DNA from 2 places in the Phyllobacterium sp. NPDC097923 genome. Region 1 is predicted to be linked to the other one. Evidence: predicted binding sites of a transcription regulator. Region 1 holds the regulator's gene; the other holds the start of a gene.

Region 1 (14,561 bases):
AATGGCGAGGCGTGCCCAGTCGGGCAGCACTTCGCCAGCCATGTCATGACCCGTGGTGAACACAAGGGAGGATGCGACACCACGCAGGGTCAGAGGCAATTGCATATCGGCAGCCGCGGCAAAGGCCGAGGTGATGCCGGGGACGATCTCGAAAGGGATACCGGCAGACCGCAGCGCGGCCATTTCCTCACCGGCGCGGCCGTAAACCAGCGGATCACCGGATTTGAGGCGCACGACGCGCTTGCCTTCACGGCCGAGCGAAACCAGCAGGTCGTTGATTTCGCTCTGGCTTTTCGAATGGCAGCCCTTGCGCTTGCCGACGGAAAGCCGGGCTGCATCGCGGCGGCCCATGGAGACGACAGCCTCAGGCACCAGCGCGTCATAGACGATGACATCCGCTTCCATGAGAACGCGGTGCGCGCGCAGGGTCAGCAAGTCCTCGGCGCCAGGACCCGCACCGACCAGCCAGACATAACCTTTCGGCTCGTCCTGATTGTCGAGGAGCAGCCCGGCAGCCTGGCGGGCACCGTCGAGATCATTGTTGTAGACCTTGCCGGCCACATCGCCCGAGAAGAACGAGCGCCAGAACAGACGGCGCGGCAGGCCTTTCTTCACCAGCTTTTCGACAGCGGGACGATAGGCATTGGCGAGACGGGCAAGATCGCCCAGGCGCGGCGAGAACGCCGCATCGATACGGGCGCGAATGATCTGGCTGAGCACGGGACCCGTGCCTTCCGAACCAATGGCAATGGCAATCGGCGCACGGTTGACGATGGCGGGGGTGAAGAAATCGCAGAGTTCCGGACGGTCGACCACATTGACCGGGACATGCTGGCGGCGCGCTTCGGCGGCAATGGCGCTATCCTGTGCTTCATCGCCCGTGGCAACAAAAGCCAGCTTTGCGCCCGAGAGGTGCTTTGGAGAAAAGACTTCCGCGACATGCTCGTGACGGCCAGCGCGGATGAAATCAGCAAGTTCCTGTTCGGGGTCTGCAGCAACAACGCGGATCAGCGCATTCGTCTGCGCCAGAAGACGGGCCTTGTTCAATGCTTCTTCGCCTTCGCCGACAACCACAACCACTTCATTCCGCACGCGGAAGAAGGCAGGAAAGACAGAAAGCTGATTGGCATGGATAGACATGAGCAAGACAATCCCGGTGAATGCTGGGATTATCGTTGATCGGACCGCTCTTTATAAGGAACAGAAATGCGCCGAATCGAACGGCGGAGCATAGAATTTCTGAAAATCGCGGAACAAGCGGATTCCCTTTCCATGCATCACAAGAAAATGCCGCCCAGCCTTTGCCGGAAACGGCAAGACGGGACAGGCAACAGCAAACGGCACCGGTTCAAGGAACACCGATCCAATACACGACTACTTTTATCGTGTTAACGTGGAAATGCAAGCCCTTTCTGCATGTCGCGCAAAAGGCCATCACCACAGCGTCGGAATAAGACGGTAACGCACCTGCTGGCAATAGGCGGCGTAACCCGGCAAATTCGCCTTGAGATATTTTTCCTCATCGAGCAGACGGGCAACGATGACCAGGCTGAGCGCGATGGCAAAGGGCAGAGACCACAGTGACCCGAGCGCGAGGGATGACGCGACGAAGGCCAGCACGCAGCCGGAATACATGGGATGCCGTACGATGCCATAGGGTCCGGTTGCGATGACCCGCTGCCCCGATTTGACCTCGATAATGCTGGAGGCATGGCTGTTTTCCCGGAATGCCAGGAAGACAATCCAGGCCCCGGCGAGAAAAGCGGCATTGCCAAGGATGACCACCCAGACGGGCAAGGGCAGCCCGGTAAAGTGACGCTCGATCCCCGGCATGATGTAGGTCAGGAGGCCGACCACGGCCGCTACGGTCTGGATACGCTTCTGCGCCGGTTCACGCTCGGCGCCCGCCCCGGCCCTCAACCGGCTTGCGACAAGAGCGGGATCGTGTTTGAGAAAATAATAGGAAATGAAACTCGTGCTGACGCTGAAGACCAGCCAGAAAAGCCAGCCCTGCCAGAACGACAATGACCAGGCAGGCAGCATGAGCAGCACCAGAAGGATGACGATGCCCTTCGCCTGCCCCTCCCACGCCTTCCTGTGCAGGTCATGCGGCGAGAGATGCATGGACATGGTCAACCCTCCTTCGGTTAAGGCGCGAGACCGGGGATATCGGACACCTCGTCTGTTTTCGCCTTATCCGGTAGAATAGAGCCGAAACCCGATTGCCGGCAACCATAGGGGTGCCTGCCGTTTCAGTCGGCGAGCGCGCACCCCGCACGCTTGATCATATCACGCACGATCAGCGGTGTGGCTGCTATCTGCTGCCACCGGCCCTTTGGCTGCGCCTCCAGCGCGCGCCGCACCGCCTTGTCATCGAGAGCGATGCGGGTTTTGCAGGCCGCTAGCGGCGAGCCGTCCGCCTTTGCCGCAAGGTCGATGATGATGGCCGCGGTCTCGCCCACGCCAGCGAGATAGGCGGTCAGAACCTGGCCCGCCGTCGGATTGGACGACGCCTGGTCGAGCATTGCCATGACCTGCGTGACCGAAATCTGCCCCTTGGCGGTGGACGCCGCCGCCATTGAGGCGGTTGCCAATCCAAGGGCGAAAGCTATGGAAATGAAAGATGCGCTGGCCGTTCTAAGAAGGGGCATACCAAAATCTCCTGTGTTGGTTCGAAATTCGTATCTCGAAAATTTATTATTGTAAAACGATAATTTCTTGCTATTATTCTGGAAGAAAACTCACAGAGGTGCCCCATGAGCAATCTTTCTTCGCTTGATATGCCTACGACAGGAAACATGCCGGCTCACCGCGCGGAGCGTATCCGGCGTCTCAGTAAAATCATGTCGGGTCTGTATCTCGCCACATCGGTGATCTTGACCGCAGGAACGCTCTACTACTGGTTTGCGACGCCGCCGGCCGATATCCTGACAGCGGCCAAGCTACCGGTTACCGGGGTGGAAAATCTTGGTTTCCCGACCCGTCTTCTTGCTTTTCTCGTTTCGATGCTGCCACTGGCAGCGTTGATCTGGGGATTGAGGCAGGCCCAACGGTGCTTCAACGGCTTTGCCAAACAGCAGTTTTTCACGGCCGAAACCGTCGGCAGCCTGCGCGCTTTCGCAATGGCGGTCTTTGTATCGACGCTCCTTCAGCCCTTCGCCTATGCAGCCCTCTCGCTCATCCTAAGCTGGACCAACCCGGCCGGGCAACGCGCACTGTCCATCGGCATCAGTTCGGACATGTGGCTCGGATTGCTGTTTGCCGGAACCATCATCGTCATTGCCTGGGTGATGCGGGAAGCCATCGCGATAGCCGATGAAAATGCTCAATTCGTCTGAGGATAAGCCCATGCCCATCAAAGTCAGGCTCAATGTCATGCTGGCCGAACGCAACGTGAAATCCAAGGACCTGGCGGAGCATGTCGGAATAACGGAAGCCAATCTGTCCCTGCTGAAACAGGGCAAGGTGAAAGGCATCCGCTTCGAAACCCTGGAGCGCATCTGCGACTATCTCGACTGCCAGCCCGGCGACCTCATGCGCTACGACAAGGAGGAGAGCTAGGCGGTGAAAATGGCCGGCACGTGCACTGGCCAGCGCCATGGCACAATCGCCACGAGATCATAGCGCAATGACAGGTTCGCATAATCGGGCTGACGCACGAGCCAGAGATCGGCGGCCGCCTCAATGCGCCGCATGGCTGTCCAAGTCACCGCATCCATCGCCTGTTCAAGTGTCCGGCGTGCTTTCACTTCAACGATGAGAACAAGATCGCCGCGCCGGGCAATGAGGTCAATCTCCCCCTGTTTGGTGCGGTGGCGCCGCGCGACAATGCGAAAGCCTTTCAGCATCAGGGCAAGCGCAGCGAAATACTCGGCGGAGTGGCCGCGCCGGTAAGCCCTGTGTCGCTCGCCCGCGCCTGTCATTTCATTGCAAGCAACCGTTGGTAGAGTTCACCCTTCGGCCGGCCCGTCATGCGCGATGCTTCGCCCGCCGCCTTGGCCGGCGACATTTCAAGGACAAGTGCACGCAGCAATGCATCGACATCATCGTCGGTACGGGCAATGTTCTGATCGCCCTCGGGCGGCCCGACAACAAGAACCACCTCGCCGCGGATGCGGTCCTCGCCATCGAATTCCGCCGCCAGTTCCGCCAGCGGCAGGGTGACCACGGTCTCGTAGGTCTTGGTCAGTTCGCGGCACAGCGATGCCTGCCGTTTCGGGCCGAACACCTCGACCATGTCCATAAGCGTGGCGGCGGCACGATTGGGCGATTCAAAAAACACCAGCGCGGCATCCAGCGTCTTCAGCGATTCAAGTTTCGACCGGCGCTGCCCCTGTTTCGACGACAGAAATCCGGCGAAGTAAAAGCTGTCAGTAAACAGACCCGAGGCCGTCAGTGCCGCCAGAACCGACGACGCTCCAGGAATCGGCACCACGCGGATACCGGCGGCCTTGGCCTCCGGCACGAGGCGCCCGCCCGGGTCGGAGACCAGCGGGGTTCCTGCGTCGGAGACCAGTGCCACACTTTTCCCGGCAAGCAGGGCTTCGATCAGTTTGGGCCCGGCTTCGCCGGCATTGTGTTCATGATAGGCATAGGGACGGCGGGAAATACCGTATCTGTCGAGAAGAACACGGCTGACGCGTGTATCCTCGCAGGCGATCACATCGGCTGCCGCGAGCGTTTCGATGCCGCGCAGCGTCATATCGCCAAGATTACCGATGGGTGTGGCGACGATGTAAAGCGCCGGCTCAAGCGGCCGGGCGCGAAACGCCGTGTTGCCGATCTGGTAGTCCCGTTCCCTGGCTTCCCCGTCAGACACGTCGCACCCTCACGCTGCCAGATCGGCAATGACCGCATTCAGAACGATCGCGCCTTCGGGCGTCGTGCGGATGCGGCTGTTGCCGATATATTCGATCAGGCCCTGTTCGGCCAAGGAAATCACGCGCTTTTCCTTGACGCCATGGCCGGTCAACCGTTCATAGCGCGCAAGATCGATGCCTTCGACGAGCCGCAGGCCCATCAGCAGGAATTCATCGCCTTCCTGTTCCCCGCTCAGCAACTCTTCCTCGACAACGCCATGGCCATCGCTCTCGACCTTGCTGACCCAGGTTTCCGGGTGACGTTCCGTTATCGTGACCGCACGCTTGCCGTTCTCGATAAAGCGGCCGTGGGCGCCGGGTCCGACGCCAACATACTCGCCATACCGCCAGTAGACGAGATTATGCTGGGATTCGGCGCCGGGCGCCGCGTGGTTGGAAATCTCATAGGCCGGCAGACCGCGCCGGGTCGTGACATCCTGCGTTTCCGCATAAAGCGCTGCCGCGTGATCGCCATCGGGCGTTATCAGTTTGCCGGCTTTCCACAACTGGTAGAAGGGCGTGCCTTCCTCAATCGTCAATTGATAGAGCGACAGGTGATCGGCGGCGTAGGAGATGGCGCGGTTGAGCTCTTCACGCCATGCTTCGATGGTCTGGTCAGGCCGGGCATAGATCAGATCGAAGGACAGGCGCGGAAAAATATCGCGCGCCAGACCGATTGCCACCAGGGCTTCCTCGACATTGTGCATGCGCCCGAGCCGCCGCAGGTCAGGATCGTTCAATGCCTGCACACCCAGCGAGACGCGATTGACACCTGCCGCCCGGTAGCCGCGAAAACGGTTGGCTTCGACGCTGGTCGGATTGGCTTCCAGCGTGATCTCGATATTGTCAGGCACGGACCAGTTCCTGGCGATCTCATTGAGCACCGACCCGACAGTCTCCGGCTCCATCAAAGACGGCGTACCGCCGCCGAGAAAGATACTGGAAATCGTGCGCGAACCGGTGCGCTCGCGCATGGTCGCCATTTCACGGGCGAAGGCCGCGGTAAACCTCGGCTGGTCCACCGGCTGGTGACGGACATGCGAATTGAAATCACAATAGGGGCACTTGGCCATGCAGAAGGGCCAGTGGACGTAAACGCCAAAGCCCCCTTCGTTCTCCTGGCCGCGCAACAATGGGGTCATCAGGCCCCCAGACAATCGCGGGCAAAATGCTGGAAAGCCCGCGCACGGTGCGACAGCGCGTCGGCTTCGCCGGGCTTCCAGCCATGTTTCTGCTCGGCGGTCATCTCCCCGAATGTTGCGTCATAGCCCTGCGGCTTGAACACGGGGTCGAAGCCGAAACCGGCAGTGCCGCGCGGCGGCCAGACGATCTCGCCTTCCACTTCGCCGCGATAATAGTTGGCTTCACCGTCAGGCCAGGCGAGGCAGATTACCGAAACGAAACGTCCGCCGCGATCCCTAGCGTCAGTGATGCCCCGTTCCTGCAGCGCGGTTTCAACCTTTTGCATCCCATGGGCGAAATCCCGCTTGCCATCCGGCAGCTCCGCCCAGTTGGCGGTGTAAACGCCGGGGTCACCATCCAGCGCATCGACGCAAAGGCCGGAATCATCAGACAGCGCGACAAGGCCGGTCGCCTTGGCCGCCGCGAAAGCCTTGATGTAGGCGTTTTCTTCGAATGTGGTGCCGGTTTCATCCGGTTCCGGCAGACCGAGGTCGCCCGCCGACACCACTTCGAAACCGAAGGGGCCGAGCAGATCGATCATTTCCTGGATCTTGCCCTTGTTGTGACTGGCAACGAGCAGTTTGCCTTTTTCGAGTGTTCTCATGTCAGGTTCCATAAAGCCGGTTCGGCAAATTCAATCGAGTTTCCGGACGGATCGCGGAAATACAGGGAGCGGGCACCATTGGGCCAGTCAAATTCACTTTCGATGGCAATGCCATTGGCCTCAAGATGGGACTTCCAGCCGGAAATTTCATCCCGTGTTGCGCGAAAACAGACGTGGCCCGGCCCCTTGGCACCATGGGCCGGGATGGGAAGACCGCCCTTGGGCCTTTCCCTCAGCTTTTCCGCGTCGAACAGGATCAGGACACCCGCCCCACAACGGAAGAACACGGATTCATTGCCCGCCCGCAGGATGACGTCCAGTCCGAGTATATCGGCATAGAACCGTGCAGCCACGTCGATATCGGTCACATAGAGTGCTGTTTCCAGAATACCCGATGGCTGCATGGTGTTTTCCGCTTACGAGACCGCCATTTTCTGCAGCGAAACCAGCCGGGTGATGCCGTTGCGGGCAAGCCCCATCAAGGCCAGCAGCTCGTCCTGCGAGAATGGCTCGCCTTCCGCCGTTCCCTGCACTTCCACGATACCACCTTTGCCGGTCATGACGAAGTTGGCATCGGTCTGTGCCGTTGAATCCTCGGCATAATCGAGATCAATCACGGGCGTGCCGTCGGAGATGCCGCAGGAAATCGCCGCAACATGGTCCTTCAACACCTTTTCGACCTTGAGCATCTGGCGTGTTTCCATCCAGCGCAGGCATTCGTGCAAGGCGACCCAGCCGCCGGTGATGGCTGCCGTCCGGGTGCCGCCATCCGCCTGAATGACATCGCAGTCCACGGTGATCTGCACTTCGCCCAGCGCCTGCAGGTCCACGACGGCGCGCAGCGAACGGGCGATCAGCCGCTGGATTTCCAAAGTGCGGCCGCCCTGCTTGCCGGATGAAGCCTCGCGGCGCATGCGGTCGCCGGTCGAACGCGGCAGCATGCCGTATTCCGCCGTTACCCAGCCCTTGCCGGTATTGCGCATCCAGCCCGGCACCTTTTCCTCAAGGCTGGCGGTGCACAGGACGTGTGTATCGCCAAACTTGACCAGGCACGAGCCTTCAGCATGTTTGGAAACGCCGCGCTCGAAGGAAATGGCGCGCATTTCGTCTGGGGCTCGTTTGGAAGGACGCATGGAATGACCTCTTGAAAAATATGGTTGTCCGGCCTTTTAGAGCAACGGACGCTTAAATGGAACCATGAAGCAAAAGCTTTGATGATTGGACCGACAACGCCTATATTCCCTGGCAGAGAACAAGGGCGTCACACAGAATGAACAAGGCAGTTACTCCCGAACCATTGCAATCCCTCGACCAGCGGTCACGGGATATTTTCCGGCGCATCGTCGAGAGCTATCTCGGTGACGGCGAACCGGTGGGATCGCGCAACCTGTCGCGCATCCTGCCCGTGACGCTTTCCCCGGCGACCATCCGCAATGTCATGAGTGATCTCGAGCATCTCGGCCTTGTTTACGCGCCGCACGTGTCGGCGGGACGGCTGCCGACACAATTGGGCCTGCGGTTCTTTGTCGATGCCTTCATGGAGGTGGGCGACCTTTCCTCCGACGAGCGCAATTCCATCGAGGCGCAGGTGCGGGCGGGCGGCGACGCCCAGTCGAGCGAGAACATGCTGACGCAGGCCAGCCAGATCCTGTCGGGCATGTCGCGCGGCGCCGGACTTGTGCTTGCAACCAAAGCGGAAGGCGCACTCAAGCACATCGAGTTTGTGCGGCTGGAACCCACCAAGGCGCTGGCGGTGCTGGTGACCCAGAGCGGCGACATTGAAAACCGGGTGATCGACCTGCCGCCCGGCGTGACGCCATCGCAATTGATCGAAGCATCGAATTTCCTCAATGCGCATATTCAGGGCCGCACCATCACCGAAGCACGCGTGGAAATTGCCCGCTTGAAGGACGAAACCCAGCAGGCGCTCGATGTCCTGTCGCAACACCTGGTCGAGCAGGGACTTGCGGTCTGGGGCGGCACGGGTGGCGGCCAACCGCCGCGGCTCATCGTGCGGGGACGCGGGAACCTTCTGGATTCCATCAACGCCGAAGCGGATCTCGACCGGCTGCGCCATCTGTTCGATGATCTCGAGACCAAGGAAGGCACGATACAACTGCTCGATCTGGCGGAAGCCGGATCGGGCGTGCGCATTTTCATCGGCTCCGAGAACAAGCTGTTTTCACTTTCCGGCTCATCTCTGGTCATCGCGCCCTATCGCGATTCGGAACAGCGGGTCATCGGCGCCCTCGGCGTTATCGGCCCCACCCGGCTGAACTATGCGCGCATTGTTCCGATGGTGGACTATACGGCGCAGCTGGTCTCACGACTGTTGCGATAGAGCGCGGATACTGCACTGGCGCTGTGCCGCCACGCGAACTTCCCCCGCTTCGGGCATTTGCACTTGATTTTCATGGCCTAAACCTCGATATCCAGCGCACATTCGATTTATGAACGGACAGGATAGATGACTGAAGAAAAGAAACATCATGACGCACCCGATCTCGATCAGCGCGATCTGAAGAATCCGCGCGACCGTGATGCGCTGAAGCGTGCCGCCGATGATTTTCTGAAATCGCGCAAGGCAGAGGAATATGCCATGGCGCAGGAAGAGGAAGAACAGGCGGAAGCAGCCAACAGTGTTGAACTGGATGCATTGCGCGGCGAAAACGGCGATCTGCGCGATCAGCTGCTGCGTCTGGCCGCCGATATGGAAAACCTGCGCAAGCGCACCGCCCGTGACGTTCACGATGCGCGTTCCTATTCGGTCGCCAATTTCGCCCGCGACATGCTTTCGGTTTCCGACAATCTGAAGCGCGCGCTCGAAGCCATTCCGGCCGATGCCCTCGCCAATGGCGATGCAGGTTTCAAGGCACTGGCCGAAGGCGTGGAAATGACCGAGCGCTCGATGATGTCGGCGCTGGAACGCCACGGCGTCAAGAAGATCGAACCGCAGGGCCAGCGTTTCGACCCGAATTTCCATCAGGCCATGTACGAAATTCCCAACGCCGACGTGCCGCACAACACCGTGCTGCAGGTGGCGCAGGCCGGTTTCGTCATCGGCGACCGCATGCTGCGCCCGGCACTCGTCGGCGTTTCCAAGGGCGGTCCGAAGCAGGCTGCCGGCGAAGGCCAGGCAGAGCCGGGTCCGATCAACCCGCAGGCGGAAAAAGACGCATAACGATAGCGTCATCTCAACGACGAAGGCCAGATTCCGGCGACGGGATCTGGCCTTTTCAATTTAGCTGTTTACGCTCCGTATTGGCCATGTTCTACCTTTTATATGGAGGGGAACAGCCGATGACATCGATCCAGATATTCAATTATGCGGGCGTTTTCGTTTTCGCCGCGACAGGCGGCCTCGCCGCCTCGCGCCGCCAGCTTGATATTATCGCTTTCGTTTTTCTGGCTGCGGTAACGGGCATCGGCGGCGGCACCCTGCGCGACCTCATCCTCGGCGTTCCCGTCTTCTGGGTCCGCGAGCCCGGCTATATCCTCGTCTGTGCTGCTGCGGCAATCATCGTCTATTTCTCCGCCAATCTCCTGGAATCGCGCTACCGGCTTCTGCTGTGGCTCGATGCGCTGGGGCTTTCGGCCTACAGCGTCATGGGCGCTGCAAAGGCGCTGGCGCTCGGTTTCAGCCCGACCATTGCCGTTGTGACAGGCATTTTGACGGCAACATTCGGCGGCGTGCTGCGCGATATCGTTTCCGCGGAACCGTCGGTGCTGATGCGGCGCGAGATCTACGTCACCGCGGCGCTTGCCGGCTCGGTCGCCTACACGCTGCTGCGGGGGCTTTCGGCGGGGCCGGAGGTTTCGGCCCTGTTCGCCGCGCTGACCGCCTTTGCGGTTCGCGGCGGCGCGCTTTATTTCGGCTGGACCCTGCCGAACTACCACAAGGTGGGCCGCACGCCTGAAGAGCTCAAGCGTGACGGCATCGTTCGATCAGAGTAAACCGGCCTGCTGGGCAGCCACTTTCAGATTTTGCGCCGGACGCGGGCCGATCTGCTGGATCACGAGCCCGGCGGTCAACGAGCCGAGCCGCGCGCAATCGGTCAACGAGCGGCCATTGGTATAGCCGAACAGGAAGCCCGACGCATAGAGATCACCCGCACCCGTCGTATCGACAAGCTCGGCGATCTCGATCGCCGGAACGGCAACGGTTTCGTCCTTCGAGACAACCACCGAGCCCTTTTCCGAGCGGGTGATGGCGGCGAGCTTGCAATCCTTGCGGATGGCATCAAGTCCCTTCTCAAAGTCGTCGGTCTGGTACAGAGACTTCAGTTCCGCCTCGTTGGCGAAAACAATATCAACGGTGCCGGAACGCATCAGCTCAAGGAATTCCTCGCGATAGCGATCCACGCAGAACGGATCCGACAGCGTCATCGACACTTCGCGCTTGTGCTCATGCGCGATTTTCGCCGACAGGCGGATGGCTTCCTTCGCCCGGGGCGGGTCCCAGAGATAGCCTTCGAAATAGGTGACCTTGGCTTCCGATACCTTGGAGCTTTCCACGTCTTCCGGTCCAAGCTCGACGCAGGCCCCGAGATAGGTGTTCATGGAGCGCTCGCCATCGGGCGTAACGAAAATCATCGAGCGGGCCGTGGGCGGCGGCGCTTTCAACACGCGCGTATCGAAGGCAACGCCCTGCGCGCGGATATCATGGGTAAAGATGTGGCCGAGCGGATCGTCGGCAACCTTGCCGAAATAGGCGGCGCGGCCGCCAAGGCTGGCAACGCCAGCCGCCGTATTGCCAGCACTTCCGCCAGAAGCTTCGATGGCCGGTCCCATGCGCTCATACAGAAATTCCGCACGGTCGGCATCGATCAGGTTCATCGCATTCTTGATGATACCGTTCTTGACGATAAAATCGTCATCCGTGCGGGCGATGATATCGACAATGGCATTGCCGATGCAAAGCACGTCATAACTCGACATGAAAACTCCAGGATTGATTCAATTGCAGTTCTTGGCCTCTGGTTCGCCAAGTCCTAGCCGGAACAGCGGGCCTTGACTACCCCTAATGCGCGGGGCGCCTTGTCTGCACCGGACGCGCTCCTTATGTCCCAAACATTGGAAAGACCGGAAAGGAAGAACGGTACCATGATTTTTGACAGCGCCCAGGCCGCAGCAAGTCACCTGTTCCGGCCGGAATTCCGTTCTGTCCTGTGGAAGTCTCTCGGAATGACCGTGCTTCTGCTGATCGGTGCCTGGTTCGGGCTGCGGGAACTCTTTGCCTTGCTGGCATTGCCCTTTTTCGATCAATGGATGCCGGACCTGCCATCCTGGGCCGGGTGGCTTGGCTTTATCGCCGGTGTATTCGCCAGTATCGCCCTGGCGCTGGGGCTGGCACTGCTGATCGCGCCGGTTTCGGCCATCGTCGCCGGATTGTTTCTCGACGATGTGGCTGAAGTTGTGGAAAAGTCGGATTACCCGCTCGATCCGAAGGGCCGCCCGCTCCCGGTGCTGCGCTCCTTCGTGCTTTCGCTGAGATTCCTCGGCGTCGTTATCCTCGGCAATATCATCGCACTGCTGATGCTTCTCATTCCCGGCGTCAACATCATCGCGTTCTTCGTGGTCAACGGTTATCTGCTCGGTCGGGAATTCTTCGAATTCGCCGCCATGCGGTTCCGCCCGGAAATGGAAGCCAAGGCGCTGCGGTCGAAACATGCAACGACGGTTTTCCTGGCCGGTCTCGTCATTGCGGCCTTCATGGCCATTCCGATCCTCAACCTTTTGACCCCGCTGTTTGCGGCCGCCATGATGGTGCATCTGCACAAGGCTGTGGCTCAATCGGAACCACCCGCAGGGCTGCGCTAGAAAACCTGTGGGGGCAACGGCACCAGCGGCGCCGGCAGTTCCGATGTCTTTTCCGCCGCCTTGCAGATATCGGCAATGACGCAGGCCGTGCATTCGGGCTTGCGGGCCTTGCAGACATAGCGGCCGTGCAGGATCAGCCAGTGATGGGCGTGATAGAGATATTCCGCCGGAATGATCTTCATCAATTTGGCTTCCACCTGATCCGGTGTCTTGCCCGGCGCGAGACCCAGCCGGTTGCCGATCCGGAATATATGCGTGTCGACAGCCATCGTCGCTTGCCCGAACGCCATGCTGAGCACCACATTGGCGGTCTTGCGGCCGACACCGGGAAGCTTGACCAGCTCGTTGCGATCATCCGGCACCTCGCTGCCATAGTCGCGGATCAGGGCTTCCGACAGGGCAATGACGTTTTTGGCCTTATTGCGCCAGAGGCCGATGGTTCGGATGTATTCGCCGACAGCTGCCTCGCCGAGATCCCGCATCTTTTCTGGCGTATCGGCAACCTTGAATAGAGCGCGGGTTGCCTTGTTGACGCCGACATCCGTCGCTTGGGCCGAAAGCGCAACCGCGACCAAAAGGGTAAAAGCATTGACATGCTCGAGCTCGCCCTTGGGTTCCGGCCGCTGGATCGAGAACCGGCGAAAAATCTCGTGGATTTCAGCGGCGGTATAGCGCGTACCGGCGACAAGGCGCGGCCGCTTCACCGGCTTTTCGGCGATGTCACTCACGTCAATCTGATCAAATTTGCTCTTGGGATTTTCCATGACCCTTCTATACTCAAGCGTCATGAGCCAAACAATGAACCCAATTGACGCTGCTGCGCACAATGAGGAGGAAATTTTCCGTGCCCTTCTGGTGCCGCACCGGTCGCTTGGCCGCAAAGGCTTTCTCATTGTCATGGCCGCGATCGGCGGGAGCAGTTTTCTGACCGGTCTGTTCTTCCTGTCGCTGGGAGCATGGCCGGTGTTCGGCTTTTTCGGCCTTGATGTCCTCCTGATCTATCTTGCCTTCCGGATGAACTACACCGCAGCAAAAGCGCATGAGGAGGTCAGCGTTTCAAGGATCGCGCTGCAGATCAGGCAGGTGGCGCCGTCAGGCCGGACCAACTTGCACGAATTCAACCCGTTCTGGACCCGGTTCAATGTCGCGCGGCACGCGGAAATCGGCATCACCTCCATGCGCGTGGAGGGACAGGGCAAGGCGGTGACGATCGGCTCGTTTCTCAATCCCGATGACCGGGAAAGCTTTGCCATGGCATTCACCCGGGCCCTGGCCGCGGCCAAGGGCCGGTAGTTTTCATATCACGCAAGAATCGGGTGGCAGATCAGGCCCCTGCATGGTCATATGACACTCAACATGAATTGAAAGCCTGATCTGTCTTTGCGACGCAACGCATCGGATCATGCCGGAATGAGGTAACGACCATGAAACCGCATGCCATTCTTCAGAACGATATTACGCCTTCGGGCAATGACTACGCCATTGTCAGCCATATCATCGAGCGGATCAGTGAGGATTATCGCGACCAGCCATCGCTCGAGGTCCTGGCCAAGGAGGCAGGGCTTTCACCCACGGCCCTGCAGAAGCTTTTCACCCGCTGGGCAGGCCTGTCGCCCAAGGGCTTTCTGCAGGCCGTGACCATCGACCACGCCCGCCGCCTGCTCGACGAGGGCATGCCGCTGCTGGAGACGGCCCTGGAAACCGGCCTGTCCGGGCCAAGCCGCCTGCACGACCTGTTCGTCACCCATGAAGGCATGTCGCCGGGCGACTACAAGACCCGCGGCGCGGGCCTCGTCATCCGTTACGGCTTCCATATCTCGCCCTTCGGGCGTGCCCTGGTGATGGTGACGGATCGCGGGCTGGCGGGTCTTGCCTTTGCCGATCAGGGGCATGAACGCGAAACCATGGAAGACATGACATCCCGCTGGCCCAATGCCACCTATGTCGAAGACCTTGGCGCCACGTCGCCCTATGCGGCACGGGTGTTCAACCCGGCTGAATGGCGTTCGGACCGGCCGCTGAAAGTGGTGATGATCGGCACGGACTTCCAGCTGCGTGTCTGGGAAGCCCTGTTGAAGGTGCCGATGGGCAAGGCC
Region 2 (14,561 bases), on a different contig from region 1:
GTCCCAAAAAGAAAGGCTCCCTGAAGGAGCCTTTCACGTGTCATGCAGCGGTTCAAATTCCGGTGGCATCAATTCCAGGGAATGAGGTTCTTGAAGCTGAAGCCCTTGTCCTTGCGGGCAGCGGCCTTGCGGTCGCGTTCCTTCTTGGCTTCGTCTTCGCCAAGCTCATCGGCAGCGGCCGTCGGTGCCGGGGCGCGATAGGCCAGCGGCGGCTCGCTCAGATAACGCCGCGTGGTCGCCGAACCGGCGGTCGAAGCAAGGCGGCGAGCGCGGAATTCCGCAGACTGCTTGCTTGCCGTGCTCACGCCAGAGGGCGGCGGGTTTCTGTCGTTGTAGACGCCGTGCTCGCCATTATCGACAGCCCTTGTTGCGGGCGGCGTGTCATTTTCGATTTGCGGCACATAGTTGGGATTGTTCTGATTGGCCGTAGCGTCATCACGCAAACGCTTGCGCCGCTGTTCCGGTGATTCCGGCCACTTCGCAGCGTTCGCGGCGACGGCATTTTCCTGTGGCGCCGGCAATTGGCCTGGCTTGCCAGCGACAGGGCGAACGAGATCCGGGCGCGGATTATAGGTTATCGGGTCTTTTTTCTTGGGACTGAACGAAGCGATATTGGAAACGTCGTCCAGCAACTGGCTGCCAGATGTCTTGTTGGTGCCATAGGTTGGTGACGACATGCACCCGGCCAGCGTCAAGGACGCCAGCATTGCACCAAGAACCGTAATACGTCCGTTCAAATCCATACTCGCCACTTTCGCCTCAAGCTCATATTGCCGACTCCGCCGAGTCAATATGCTTGATCAATGCCCTGCCTGTTAAATCAGGCAACTCAATGGCAAGCCTTTTACATGAGGCCTGTCCCAATAAGCAAGCCGAAGCAACCTATTGTTAAGCAAAATGCGGATCATCCAGAGAATGATCCGCATTTATACACTTAAATGGCGAGTTTGCCGAGTTTTGCCAGTTCATGCAGTGCCGCCGCATCGCGGGCCGACACATCCGGATAGGCCGGATCAGATCCGACATCATGGGTATAACGCCATGAACGGGCACATTTTGTACCCGATGCGCGCTCCGGAACGACCGCCACGCCCTTCACGTCCTCGGCAATGAAGGCCCCGGCCGGAGCTGCTTCGTTCCTGATCGTGATGGCGCTGGTGATGCAGATTTCAGCCATATCGAGATCAGAAACGGCAGCGAACAATTCCGGATCGGTGACAAAGACCACCGGCGCAGCCTCAAGCGACGAACCGATGCGCTTGTCCGCCCGCTCCAGCTCCAGCGCGCCTGTGACGGCCCGCCGGACATCGCGCACCTTGCGCCACTTCTCGGCGAGAGCTTCGTTCTTCCATTCGGACGGCGTCGCGCGGAACTGCTCGAGATGAACCGAGACGGCGGCGGGATACTGGTCGAGCCAGGCTTCCTCCGTGGTGAACGGCAGCATGGGCGCAAGCCAGGTTACCAGACGGTCGAACAGGTGACGTACAACCTGCAGGGACGCACGGCGCTTGATGCTGGACGGCGCATCGCAATACAGCGCATCCTTGCGGATATCGAAGTAGAACGCCGACAATTCGACGTTCATGAAATCGATGAGGGAACGCGTGATGCGCTTGAATTCGAAGGCATCATAGCTCGAGCGGACCACCTCATCGAGCTCGGCGAGACGGTGCAGCATCAGCTTTTCAAGTTCCGGCATATCAGCATAGGCGATTTCATCCCCGGCATCGTGGGCCAGGGTGCCAAGCATCCAACGGATGGTGTTGCGCAGCTTGCGATAGGAATCGATGTTCGTCTGGATGATGTTCTTGCCCAGACGCTGGTCTTCCCAATAATCCGTGGTCATGACCCACAGGCGCAGGATATCGGCGCCGGAATCCTTGATCACATCCTGCGGCGTGACCGTATTGCCGAGCGACTTCGACATTTTGCGCCCCTCCTCATCCATGGTGAAACCATGGGTGACGAGGGTGTTGTAGGGCGCACGTCCACGGGTACCGCAGCTTTCCAGCAGCGACGAGTGGAACCAGCCGCGATGCTGGTCGGAGCCTTCCAGATAGACATCGGCAGGCCATTTCAGGTCAGGACGATCTTCCAGCGTGAAGACATGGGTCGAGCCGGAGTCAAACCAGACATCGAGAATGTCGCGCACCTGCACCCACGGCTCGTTTGCCTTTTCGCCAAGAAAACGCTCGCGCGCGCCTTCGGCAAACCAGGCATCGGCGCCTTCCTGCTCGAATGCTTCGAGAATGCGGGCATTGACCGCATCGTCCTTGAGCACGTTGCCATTCTCATCGGCAAACACGCAGATCGGCACACCCCAGGCGCGCTGACGCGACAGGACCCAGTCGGGACGGTCTTCGATCATGGCACGCAGCCGGTTCTGGCCGCCGGCGGGTACGAAACGGGTCTCGTCGATCGCCGCCAGGGCGCGCGAACGCAATGTGGTCAGATCGCCCAGATCCTTGTCCATATAGACAAACCATTGCGGCGTGTTGCGGAAGATCACCGGCTTCTTCGAACGCCATGAATGCGGATACGAGTGCTTCAGCCGGCCGCGGGCAAACAGCGCACTGCGCGCGATAAGCTCCTCGATGACGGCCTTGTTGGCATCGCCCTTCTTGCCGTTGTCGTCGATGACGCGCGCGGCGCCGCCGTCGCGGTCCGGCCCAAAACCCGGAGCGTCCTTGGTATAGAAACCGGCATCATCAACGGTGAACGGGATAGCCGGAGAAATACCCTTCGCCTCGAGTTCACGCGCAGCAGCAGTCCAGGCGTCAAAGTCCTCGCGGCCGTGGCTTGGAGCAGTGTGCACGAAACCGGTACCGGCATCGTCGGTGACGTGATCACCGGCAACCAGCGGAACCACAAATTCATAACCGCCGCCCAGCCCCTTGAAAGGATGCGCCAGGGTCATGGCGGCAAACTCGTCGGCCGAAACGGTCTTGATCCGCTTGAAGGTCAGCTTGGCCTTGGCCGCGGATTCCTCCGCAAGCGCATCGGCGAAGATCAGCCTTTCGCCCGGTCGGGGTCCAAAATCATTTTCTGCGGTTTCGACCTCGTAAAGCCCATAGGCAATACGCGGGGAATAGCTGACCGCACGGTTTCCCGGGATGGTCCATGGTGTCGTGGTCCAGATCACCACATGCGCCGCGCCAAGATCGCCCGCGCCATCTGCGACCGGGAATTTCACCCAGATGGTGTCGCTTTCATAGTCCTGATACTCGACCTCGGCTTCCGCCAGCGCCGTGCGCTCGACCACCGACCACATCACCGGCTTCGAACCGCGATAGAGCTGGCCCGACATGGCGAATTTCAGCAATTCCCCGGCGATGCGGCTTTCCGCATGGAAAGCCATCGTCGTGTAGGGATTGTCGAAATCGCCCTCGATGCCGAGGCGCTTGAATTCGGCGGACTGGATCTTGATCCAATTGGCGGCGAACTCACGGCACTCCTTGCGGAATTCGTTGATCGGCACGTCGTCCTTGTCCTTGCCCTTGGCGCGGTACTGTTCCTCGATCTTCCATTCGATCGGCAGGCCGTGGCAATCCCAGCCGGGAACATAATTGGAATCGAAACCGCGCATCTGGAACGAGCGGGTGATGACGTCCTTAAGGATCTTGTTCAGCGCATGGCCGATATGGATATTGCCATTGGCATAGGGAGGACCGTCATGCAGCACGTAGAGCGGGCGCCCCTTCCCGTCTTCGCGCAATTTCCTGTAGAGATTCATCTCACCCCAGCGCTTGACGAATTCCGGCTCCTTGGCGGGCAGGCCGGCGCGCATCGGAAAATCGGTCTGCGGCAGATAAAGTGTTTTCGAATAGTCGAGTGGGTTGGCGGTGTCGGTCATTTTTCCAGCTTGTGAACAGGCCCGCGCGTGATCGCAGCAGGCAAAGATGTGACGAAAATCAAAAAAGAGCGCGATGGCGCATCCGGAAAACCCGGACCTTCCGCACCCGCAAGCCTAGGCTTCAGGCAAACCGGAAGGCCGGGCCAGTAATTCGTGGTGTCTGAAGCGGTATGGACTGTGCAAGGGTCCAGGAAACAGTTTTCATGAGCGCGCTTTTAGCAATCACTGCTTCCAGAATAAAGGGGCTGACGCAATAAACTTCGCGTCAGCCCGATATATCGATCAAAGCGCGAAGTCGAAACGGTAGGTTGCCTGCAGGCCGAAGGTCGCCTGATTGGCCGACCCGCGCTCCTTGACGATGCTGGAATCGGCCGCCGGTCCCATCAGGCGGCTATACTCCGCATAGGCACTGGTTTCGATCTTGTCCGTCGCCTTCCAGGTGATCTGACCGCCGAGACCAAGCGATTTCAGACCGCCGCCATCGGGACGGTAGGTCGACAGGCCGGATGCAGCCGCTTCCGTCGGGTTCACCCCGTAATACTGCTTGAAGTAATCCCGCGACGCTACGGTGGCGCGCGGCCCGGCCGAAACGCGCACAGTCGGCGTCAGGTCCTTGAAGGCATCGACGGCAAAGTCGGCAACGACGCCGTCATGCGAACCGATACCGCGACGCACCTCGACACGGCCGCGAATATTGTCCGTCGGATAGAATTCGGCGAAGCCGCCCACTTCGACACCCCAATCGACATCATGCACGCCCTTGAGATTCGCGTCGCCGCTGTCGCGGCCGGTGATCAGCTTGCCGGTGATACCGGTGCGGAACACGCCTGTATCGATCAAGCCGATCGACGCATTGTCATTGAGGGAGCTGAAACGGGCGGCGGCTCCGGCACGGCCCAGCGAGATAACCGGCGCGGCCCGCAGAAGATAGTCTTTGGCGCCTTCATAGCGCGGGGCGATGAAGCCTTTGGCACCGAGAGTCAGGTACCAGTCACCCGACCACCAATGCTGGCGAGGCGCAGCCGCCGTCTGGTTCTGCTGGCCTTCGTAATAATAATCATCGGCAGAGCCCGGGACGGCACCGGCAAGTATAAGGGCGCCCGAAAGAGCGGCGACGAGACGAACATGCATGAAATCACTCCAAAATTTCGCCTGGGAGGGCGGCAGATTTGAGAATGACGCTAGCGAAGGATAGATAAAATTGGATTTATTCTTATGGTAAACAATTTACCGTTTCATCGAAAATTAATCGTGTCGTCCAGAGCGGATAACGGTTTCACCCCCTGCAACAGAGCACGCGCTTCTTCCTCGTCGCGCCTGATCTGCTGCATCATCGGCTCAAGCCCGTCGAACTTTTCCTCGCCGCGCAAATAGCCGAAGAACGAAACCGCACAGATTTCGTCGTAGAGATTGCCGGTGAAATCGAAGACATAGGTTTCGAGCAGCGGCGCGCCATCGGTATCCACGGTCGGCCTGCGGCCAAAGCTGGCCACACCGTCGTGGAGCGTGCCGTCCGCACGGCGAAAACGCACGGCATAAATGCCTTCCTGCAGATGCGTCTCGGGTGGCAGCACCATATTGGCCGTGGGAAAGCCGATCGTGCGGCCAAGCTGCTTGCCATGCACCACTTCCGCGCGAATCCGGTGGCGGTACCCCAGGAGGCCCGACGCTTCGACAATGTCGCCCGCACCCAGAAGTTCGCGGATGCGGCTGGATGAAATGGCCTGCCCGCCCTCGTCGCGGAACGCATCGACGAGCGTGACCTGAAAGCCGCGCTTTTCCCCGGCATCCATGAGAAAGGCCGGACCGCCCTGGCGTCCCTTGCCGAAGTGGAAGTCAAACCCCGCCACGATGCGGCTCGCTCCAAGACCGGCAACGAGAATCTCGTCCACGAACACATCGGCCGTAAGCTGTGAGAAGTCCCGGGTGAAATGGCATTCCACCACCGCATCGAAACCGAGCGCTTCCAGGATGGAGGCTTTTTCCGCTGCGGGCGTCAGCCGGTCGACCGGCTGATCCGGCATGAAGACGCTGCGCGGATGCGGCTCGAAGGTGAGAACCAGCGAAGGCTTTCCGGCGGTGTGGGCGGCATCAAGCGCCCGCCCCAGAACAGCCTGATGGCCGCGATGCACACCGTCAAAATTACCGATCGCCACCACGGCGCCCTTCAGATGCTGCGGCAGATGCGAAGGGTCGGTCAGGCGTAGAATCGGCATGGTGCGTGTACCTCAGGCGAGAGCCGGCATGGTGGCAACTGGATTGCTGCCATGCTTCTTGAGAAAGCCGAGCAGCTTTTCCAGATCAAATATGCCGCCTCTCACATAATCGCCGGCGTGAATGCCGCCGGATATATAGAGCACATCGATTCCGAAGAGATCGGCGCCCTTCACATCCGTCAGCATGCCGTCACCAATGGCGAGCACGCGCGCAAGGTCGACAGGCCCGCCGCGCACGGCCTCCGCCGCGGCAATGGCCGCTTCGTAAATGGGGCGATGCGGCTTTCCGGCAATGAGCGTGCGCCCGCCCAACTGGCCATAATCGCGCGCGAGGGCACCTGCACACCAGATCAGCCGGTCGCCGCGCTCGACGACGATGTCGGGATTGGCGCAGATGAACGGCAGGTTGCGCGAGCGAAAGCGCGTGAGCATGTCGGCATAGTCGTCCGGACCTTCGGCATCATCATCGAAAAAGCCGGTGCAGACCACGACATCCGCTTCACGCTCTTCGGTGAGCTCGACATCAAGCCCTTCATACAAGGTTTCATCGCGTTCCGGCCCCAGATGAAACACGCGGCGCGGCGCGTTGCGGATCAGGTCGCGCGTGACATCGCCCGATGTGACGATGCGGTCATAGGCGGCGTCGGGTACACCGAGCATCTTGATCTGCTGGGCCACACCGGCAAATGGCCGCGGCGCATTGGTGATCAGGATCACCGTCTGCCCGGCTTCCCGCGCCTGCTGCAACGCATTGGATGCGGCCGCGAAGGAATCAATACCATTGTGCAGAACACCCCAGACATCACACAGGAGAACATCATAACGGTCTCTGAGCGCATCGAGACGCTGCAAATGTACCATGTCGGTCATGCCGATCCTTTCAGATTGCCGGAGCGAATAAGATGGCATCGCTTAGCCGATAGCGGCAATCGTGTCACCTGTGATTGTCGCTTCTGGCTCTTCAGCTCATCTGGAATGTGGCAGAACAATCGTGCGTGGTTCGACAAGCTCACCATGAGGGAGGTGGTTTGATTGCAGCCCACAAACTTCCCTCATGGTGAGCTTGTCGAACCACGCACCCCTGGTAATCACGCTGCAGCCTTGACGTAGCCGCGGCTGGCCAGCCGGTCACCGCATTCACCGAGCACATCGACCAGCGTCTTGAGGCGCCACCCCTCCTCCGTCAGGCTGTATTCGACACGCACCGGAACCTGCGGAATGATCGTGCGGGTCACGTAGCCGGCCTCTTCGAGTGCGCGCAGGTCAAGGGTGAGCATGCGCTGCGAAATTTTCGGCATGTCACGGCGCAGTTCGCTGAAACGCTTCGTTCCCTCCAGCAGATAGTAGATGAGCAGGATGCGCCAGCGCCCGCCCAGCACCAGCATGGCATTTTCGACGGGGCATTTGGAAACCAGATCTTTCATGACGACCATTCCATCTGATTGTTGGTATAAAATTTGTACCAACATGACATTTTTGTGCCTTCTTTACAATAGTGACCGATATCGCCATCTTCATTTTCACCGCGGTATGACATTCAAAAAATGAGGAAATGAAAATGGAACCCGTATTGTTTTATGGCGTGCCGCATGGCTGCTCGTTCGGTTCAATCGTCGCGCTGGAATGGCTCGGCCAACCCTATCGCCTTGCCCGCGTCGACATGCTGGCCAAGTCGAAGAGCGCTATCTACGGCCGTGTCAACAGCATGCACCAGACACCGACGCTGCTTCTGGAAAACGGCAGCAGCCTGCGCGAAAGCTTTGCCATTCTCCACAACATCGCCGCACGCGATCTCGGGAAGCAACTGGGGTTTGCTCAGGGCACCGAGGCGCATGACAGGCTTAACCAGATGCTGGCCTATCTGCACACTAGCTTTCACTCGGCCTTTTCGTCGGCCTGGACCGCCTACAAGCTGAAAGAGGGCGATCCGGCGATCAAAATACTGCGCGACCTGGCGCGGGAGAAAGCCGCCTCCGGCTACGCCTATCTGCAATCCCATCTGCAGGGGCGGGATTGGCTTGTCGGCGCCAACAGGACGATTGCCGACGCCTACATGATCGGCATCGCCCGCTGGGGCGAGGATCTCGGTCTCTTCGACCTCAAAACGGAGTATCCCGACCTTCATGCCTATCTGCAGAAGCTGGAAGCCGACAAGGCCGTGATTTTTGCCCACGCCATCGAGGACGAAACCCCGGCTGTCACCAGCGGCCAGTTTCTCGGCCACATCACATTGGATGAGGCTGGAACGCGGCTGGCCGCCTGATCGCACCGATGGCGATCCGCCGGGAGGCCTTCCGGCGGATCGAACAAACCACCGTTCGGACTCGCTGCAATTGACATACAATATATGAACATGTATTTATATGTCGTATGTCATCAACGGGACGAGCCGGAACAATGTCGCAGTCGCACGCAGGGCACGACCATGGCCCCAAAATAACCAATGACAATCAGCGCAAGGTGCTGATCGCCTTCGTCATCACGTTCTCCTACATGATCATCGAGGTGATCGGCGGCGTCATGTCCGGTTCGCTGGCGCTGATTGCCGATGCGGGACACATGCTGACCGATGCCGGTGCGCTTGCCCTGTCCTATGCCGCGTTCCGCTTTGGCCAGCGCGCGGCGGATCAAAGCCGCACCTATGGCTATCTGCGCTTCGAGGTTATTGCCGGCCTCATCAATGCCATCGCGCTCTTTGCCATTGTCGTCTGGATCGCCATCGAAGCGATCAACCGCTTCCGCTCACCCGGTGAAATTCTGGCGGGGCCCATGTTCCTCGTGGCCGTCGTCGGGCTGCTCATCAACATACTGGTGTTCTGGATCCTGACCCGTGGCGACAAGGAACATGTGAACATCAAGGGCGCCGTCCTGCACGTCATGGGCGACCTTCTCGGCTCAGTCGGCGCCATCAGCGCAGCCATCGTCATCTATTTTACCGGCTGGACGCCCATCGATCCGATTCTCTCCATCCTGGTTTCCGTGCTGATCCTGCGCAGCGCCTGGGCCCTGCTGCGCAACGCGCTGCACATCCTGTTGGAAGGTGCGCCTGAAAATGCCAAACCGGAGGAAATCCAGACCTATCTCATGGGAGCAGTTGCAGGGCTTGCTGCCGTCAGGCACGTGCATGTCTGGCTGATCACGTCAGGCAAGGCGCTTGCCACGCTGCATGTCCAGCCAAAGGACGGAACCGACCCGCGCCATCTTGTGAAGACCGTCGAGACGGAGCTCGCCAAACGCTTCGACATCCAGCATGCCACCATCGCCATCGATTGGCCGGATATGCCGCATGACGAAGGCGAAATCGGGCTACAGCCCGCCTCCGCCTCGGGAGATCACGAGACGGACGGCAATCACGCCGGCCATGATCACAGCCACGCGGGACACAAGCATTGACGGCCATGACGATGCCAACGGAATCCGATACCGCAAGCCTGGCTGAAACCTTCAAACTCCTCGGCGATCCGACCCGCCTGCGCATTCTGTTCTATTGCCTCGATGCGCCGCGATCCGTCGGCGATATCGCGGAAAGCCTGCACCTGTCGCAATCGCTGGTCAGCCATCACTTGCGTCTGTTGCGCAGCGCCCGCCTGGTGCGCGGCGACCGGCGTGCCCGGCAAATCTTCTATGCGCTTTCCGACCAACACGTCAGCGGCATGCTGATGGATATGGCCCACCACGTGCGCGAGGACGGCTGAAGGCTCCTGACATAAACCGTCAAGGTTGTCATATTCACTGCAAAGATTTTGCAATAACCTTGTGGCATTGATCCACCACAAGCCTGTTTTCGCCCCATGCAATTCATCACACTGCTCCGCCGGCGCTCCATCGGTTTGCTCTGGTCTGGCCTTGCCTTGTCGGCCATCGGCGACCAGCTCTATACGGTCGCGCTGAGCTGGATTGCCGTTGATATATTCGGCCCGGCCGCCGGTTACATCGCTGCGGTCAAATCGGCGATCATCCTTGCCGTCCTGTTCCTGGGTGGCGCCATGTCGGATCGCTGGGACCGCCGCCGCACGATGATCGGCGCCGACCTTTGCCGCTGCGCCGTGCTGGTGCTCGTGGTTCTCTTCTGGATGATCGAAGGACAACCGGACGCCTGGGTGCTTGCCTTGGCCGTCGCGGTTCTTGCCACCGGGGAAGCCCTGTTCCTGCCGGCGCTGCAGACCATTCTGCCGCAGCTGATCGCCAATGAGCCGAGCCTGCTGGCCGGCACCAATGCGTTGCTCGATGCGACGAACAGGCTGGCGCGATTGCTTGGCCCCGGACTGATTGCATTGGCTGGCGCGATCATAGCCCCCATTCATTTCTTCACCGCCAATGCCCTGAGCTTCCTGCTTTCAGCGGCAGCGATCATGGCATTGCCTTTGTCTTCGACACCGGTCGCGCCGCCCGTGAGCCAGCAGAAAAAACACCCGCTCGCCAGCCTGTCCTACGGCTATCGCGCCATGCACAGGCAACCGCTGCTCGGCTTCCTGCTCGACAGCAATGCCTTCATTGGCGGCGCATGGTATGTGGCCTTCTTCCTCGCCGTTCCCCTGATCATTTCCAGCCAGTTCGATGCGTCGCTGACAACTGGTTTCGGGCTCTACGGTCTGGTGATCGCGGCATTCGGAGTGAGCAATCTCATCGCCAATCTCGTTGTCGGCAATCGTCCCATGCCGGAACATCCGGCGCGGATGATCTATCTCGGCGTATGTACAACCGGCACAGGCATCCTGCTGATGGCTTTGGCCGCCGCCGCACCGATACCTGTGCACTGGCGTCTCGTCGGCTTTGTCATTGCTTCGGGAGTGTCGGGTTTCGGTGGCCCCTTCAAGGACGTCGCCTTTGCAACCCTGCGCCAGACCCTGCTGCCGTCAGCCGATATCGCACCGGCCACACGCATCTATATCGTGACCTCCCATGTCGGCATGCTCGTCGGCATGCTGGTTGCCCCGATGATGAGCAGCCGCGTCAGCCCCGTCGATCTCCTCCTCATCTGCGGCGGCACCTATCTTGCGGTGACCATCATCGGCTGGCTGCGGTTTGCGCGATAACGCGATAGCGGGCAGAGCATGGACGCCCTGCCCGCTGCAGTTGTTTAAAAGCCGGTCAGGACAATCTTGCCGCGGGCACGGCCGCTTTCAATAAGCGCATGGGCTTTCTTCAGATTGGCGGCTGAAATCGTGCCGAGATCGTCGGCAAGGGTGGTGCGCAGCGTGCCGGCATCCACGAGTTCCGCCACCCGGTTGAGCAGCTTGTGCTGCTCCTCGATATCGACAGTGTCATAACGCGAGCGGGTGAACATCACCTCCCAGTGGATGGAAACACTTTTCCATTTGAACGGCATGATATCGTAGCTTTTCGGATCATCGATCAGGCCGAACCGGCCCTGCGGTGCAATCAGTGCCGCAATCTCCGTGCGATGCGTATCGGAGTTTGTCGTCGCAAAGACAAAGGCGGGGGTGCCCAGACCGAGCGCTTCCACCTGCGCGGCGAGCGGCTTTGAATGATCGATGACATGGTGTGCGCCCAGCTCCTCCACCCATTGGCGGGTTTCCGGGCGCGAGGCCGTGGCGATCACCGTCAGGTTGGTCAGTTTGCGCGCAAGCTGCACGGCAATCGAACCGACCCCACCGGCACCGCCGATAATCAGAATGGCGTTGGCTGCGCCAACCACCGGTATGTCGATGTGGAGCCGGTGAAACAGCATTTCCCATGCGGTGATCGACGTCAGCGGCAGGGCGGCGGCGGCGCTGAAATCGAGGGACTTCGGCTTCGTGCCAACGATGCGCTCATCCACAAGATGATATTCGGCATTGGTTCCAGGGCGATCCACCGCTCCCGCATAGAACACCTCGTCGCCAACCTTGAAGTGCCGGACATCCGGCCCCACCGCAGTAACGATACCGGCCGCATCCCAGCCGAGAACTCTTGGCTGGCCCGCTTCCGGCTTTGCACCGGCGCGGATTTTCGTATCGACGGGATTGACCGATATGGCTTTCACTTCGACCAAAAGGTCGCGCCCCTGCGCTTCGGGCTTGGGCAGATTGATATCGACGAGTGAGGTTTCCGCAGTGATCGGCTGCGGTTCATAATAGACGATGGCGCGCATAAGCATTCTCCAGATAAGTTGACGCTGTTCAAATGCGCGCTATGTTCGAACAGTGCAAGAATGCACATAAATTGCATATAGTGTCATAAAGGATACCGTGATGCCGCGCATCCGCCATACGAATTTTGATTGTGCACCGGGTTGTCCGGTGGAAGGAACGCTCAATCTCATCGGCGGCAAATGGAAGGGCATGATCCTTTTTCACCTGATGTCCGGTACGCTGCGCTTCAACGAAATCCGCCGTCACCTGAACAGCGTTACCCAGCGCATGCTGACCAACCAGTTGCGCGAGCTGGAGGCCGACGGCTTCATCACACGCAAGGTCTATGCACAGGTACCACCCAAGGTGGAATACTCCCTGACGGAGCACGGCCGCAGTCTGGAGCCGATCATATCGGCCCTCAAGGTCTGGGGAGATACCCATCTGCGCTCCGAAGCGGCAAAGGCTGCAACGGTGCGGTCGCAGGCCGCATAAACGCAGACGCGTCATCATTGGTTCACAATTGCATGGGATGATTTTGCATGACTGAAGACGCGCCAGCGTGCATTGCTTTTCAGTCTTTCGCCGAAATTCGGCAAACCTCTCCCTTGACTCTTCCATGGCTGCCCACTATTTCCGAGCCCAGTTAGCACTCGTCACTTGTGAGTGCTAATAACGCGGACGATCACTCGTTCGCTTCACCGTTTTGACACCAACATCAAGGGTTCTAACCATGGCCAAGACCAAGTTCCGCCCGCTTCACGATCGCGTCGTCGTACGCCGTATCGAATCCGAAGCAAAGACTGCAGGCGGCATCATCATTCCGGATACTGCCAAGGAAAAGCCACAGGAAGGCGAAATCGTCTCCGTCGGTACCGGCGCTCGTGACGAAGCCGGCAAGCTCATCCCGCTCGATGTCAAGGCAGGCGATCATGTCCTGTTCGGCAAGTGGTCGGGCACGGAAGTCAAGATCGGCGGCGAAGATCTGCTGATCATGAAAGAATCCGACATTCTGGGCATCCTCGGCTAATCAGCCGGTTTTCCCTTTAATCAACGAATTTGGATCAAACCGGGTTCAATCCCAGGAGAGATAAAATGGCTGCCAAAGAAGTAAAATTCGGCCGCGACGCGCGTGAGCGCATGCTGCGCGGTGTCAATATCCTTGCGGACGCTGTCAAGGTAACGCTCGGCCCGAAAGGCCGCAACGTCGTTATCGACAAGTCCTTCGGCGCTCCGCGCATCACCAAGGACGGCGTAACCGTTGCCAAGGAAATCGAACTTGAAGACAAGTTCGAAAACATGGGCGCACAGATGGTCCGTGAAGTCGCTTCGAAGACGAACGACATTGCCGGTGACGGCACCACGACTGCGACTGTTCTGGCCCAGGCAATCGTTCAGGAAGGCGGCAAGGCTGTTGCTGCCGGCATGAACCCGATGGACCTGAAGCGCGGCATCGATCTTGCTGTTGCAGAAGTCGTCAAGCAGCTCGGCAAGAGCGCCAAGAAGATCAAGACTTCGGAAGAAGTCGCGCAGGTTGGCACGATCTCTGCCAATGGCGAGACTGAAATCGGTGAAATGATTGCCAAGGCAATGCAGAAGGTCGGCAACGAGGGTGTTATCACCGTCGAAGAAGCCAAGACCGCTGACACCGAACTCGAAGTCGTTGAAGGCATGCAGTTCGACCGCGGCTACCTCAGCCCATACTTCGTCACCAACCCTGAAAAGATGGTTGCTGACCTCGAAGACGCCTACATCCTTCTGCACGAAAAGAAGCTCTCGAACCTCCAGGCTCTCCTGCCGGTTCTCGAAGCTGTCGTCCAGACTTCCAAGCCGCTCGTCATCATCTCCGAAGACGTCGAAGGCGAAGCTCTTGCAACGCTCGTCGTCAACAAGCTGCGCGGCGGCCTGAAGATTGCTGCCGTCAAGGCTCCTGGCTTCGGCGATCGCCGCAAGGCCATGCTGGAAGACATCGCGATCCTCACCGGTGGTCAGGTTATTTCCGAAGATCTCGGCATCAAGCTCGAAAGCGTTACGCTCGACATGCTCGGCCGCGCCAAGAAGGTGTCGATCACCAAGGAAAACACCACGATCGTTGACGGTCATGGCAAGAAGGGCGAAATCAACGCCCGCGTCGGCCAGATCAAGCAGCAGATCGACGAAACCACTTCGGACTACGACCGTGAGAAGCTGCAGGAACGTCTTGCCAAGCTCGCTGGCGGTGTTGCCGTTATCCGCGTTGGCGGTGCAACGGAAGTTGAAGTGAAGGAAAAGAAGGACCGCGTCGACGACGCTCTCAACGCAACACGTGCTGCTGTTGAAGAAGGCATCGTTCCTGGCGGTGGCGTTGCCCTGCTCCGCGCTTCGGCAAACCTGACACTCAAGGGTGCAAACTCCGATCAGGACGCTGGCATCAACATC

Evidence for each region. The regulator HrcA, encoded in region 1, represses chaperone genes, less so after heat shock. The targets are predictions, from matches to a motif close to GTTAGCACTCNCNNNNNGNGAGTGCTAAC.
Region 2: the regulator HrcA is predicted to act here: its motif matches at 12,789-12,817, upstream of groES (co-chaperone GroES).

Annotation. Positions count from the first base shown of each region.
Region 1 is NZ_JBIWBL010000002.1:66,993-81,553, forward strand. It holds gene cysG (siroheme synthase CysG) at 1-1,140, opposite strand, end outside; gene ACIQWS_RS12635 (methyltransferase family protein) at 1,435-2,130, opposite strand; gene ACIQWS_RS12640 (chlorophyllide reductase) at 2,253-2,651, opposite strand; gene ACIQWS_RS12645 (DUF2975 domain-containing protein) at 2,757-3,338, shown strand; gene ACIQWS_RS12650 (helix-turn-helix transcriptional regulator) at 3,349-3,561, shown strand; gene ACIQWS_RS12655 (YraN family protein) at 3,558-3,923, opposite strand; gene rsmI (16S rRNA (cytidine(1402)-2'-O)-methyltransferase) at 3,920-4,819, opposite strand; gene hemW (radical SAM family heme chaperone HemW) at 4,829-6,001, opposite strand; gene rdgB (RdgB/HAM1 family non-canonical purine NTP pyrophosphatase) at 6,001-6,645, opposite strand; gene ACIQWS_RS12675 (VOC family protein) at 6,642-7,049, opposite strand; gene rph (ribonuclease PH) at 7,062-7,778, opposite strand; gene hrcA (heat-inducible transcriptional repressor HrcA) at 7,916-8,986, shown strand; gene grpE (nucleotide exchange factor GrpE) at 9,113-9,826, shown strand; gene ACIQWS_RS12695 (trimeric intracellular cation channel family protein) at 9,946-10,599, shown strand; gene ACIQWS_RS12700 (adenosine kinase) at 10,591-11,583, opposite strand; gene ACIQWS_RS12705 (sulfate transporter family protein) at 11,749-12,465, shown strand; gene nth (endonuclease III) at 12,462-13,229, opposite strand; gene ACIQWS_RS12715 (DUF2244 domain-containing protein) at 13,264-13,758, shown strand; gene ACIQWS_RS12720 (methylated-DNA--[protein]-cysteine S-methyltransferase) at 13,890-14,561, shown strand, end outside.
Region 2 is NZ_JBIWBL010000001.1:610,586-625,146, reverse strand. It holds gene ACIQWS_RS03175 (hypothetical protein) at 69-743, opposite strand; gene ileS (isoleucine--tRNA ligase) at 935-3,853, opposite strand; gene ACIQWS_RS03165 (MipA/OmpV family protein) at 4,136-4,984, opposite strand; gene ACIQWS_RS03160 (bifunctional riboflavin kinase/FAD synthetase) at 5,089-6,069, opposite strand; gene ACIQWS_RS03155 (TIGR01459 family HAD-type hydrolase) at 6,082-6,930, opposite strand; gene ACIQWS_RS03150 (helix-turn-helix domain-containing protein) at 7,158-7,493, opposite strand; gene ACIQWS_RS03145 (glutathione S-transferase family protein) at 7,628-8,332, shown strand; gene ACIQWS_RS03140 (cation diffusion facilitator family transporter) at 8,467-9,462, shown strand; gene ACIQWS_RS03135 (ArsR/SmtB family transcription factor) at 9,468-9,764, shown strand; gene ACIQWS_RS03130 (MFS transporter) at 9,861-11,105, shown strand; gene ACIQWS_RS03125 (zinc-binding alcohol dehydrogenase family protein) at 11,150-12,163, opposite strand; gene ACIQWS_RS03120 (helix-turn-helix domain-containing protein) at 12,264-12,638, shown strand; gene groES (co-chaperone GroES) at 12,877-13,173, shown strand; gene groL (chaperonin GroEL) at 13,239-14,561, shown strand, end outside.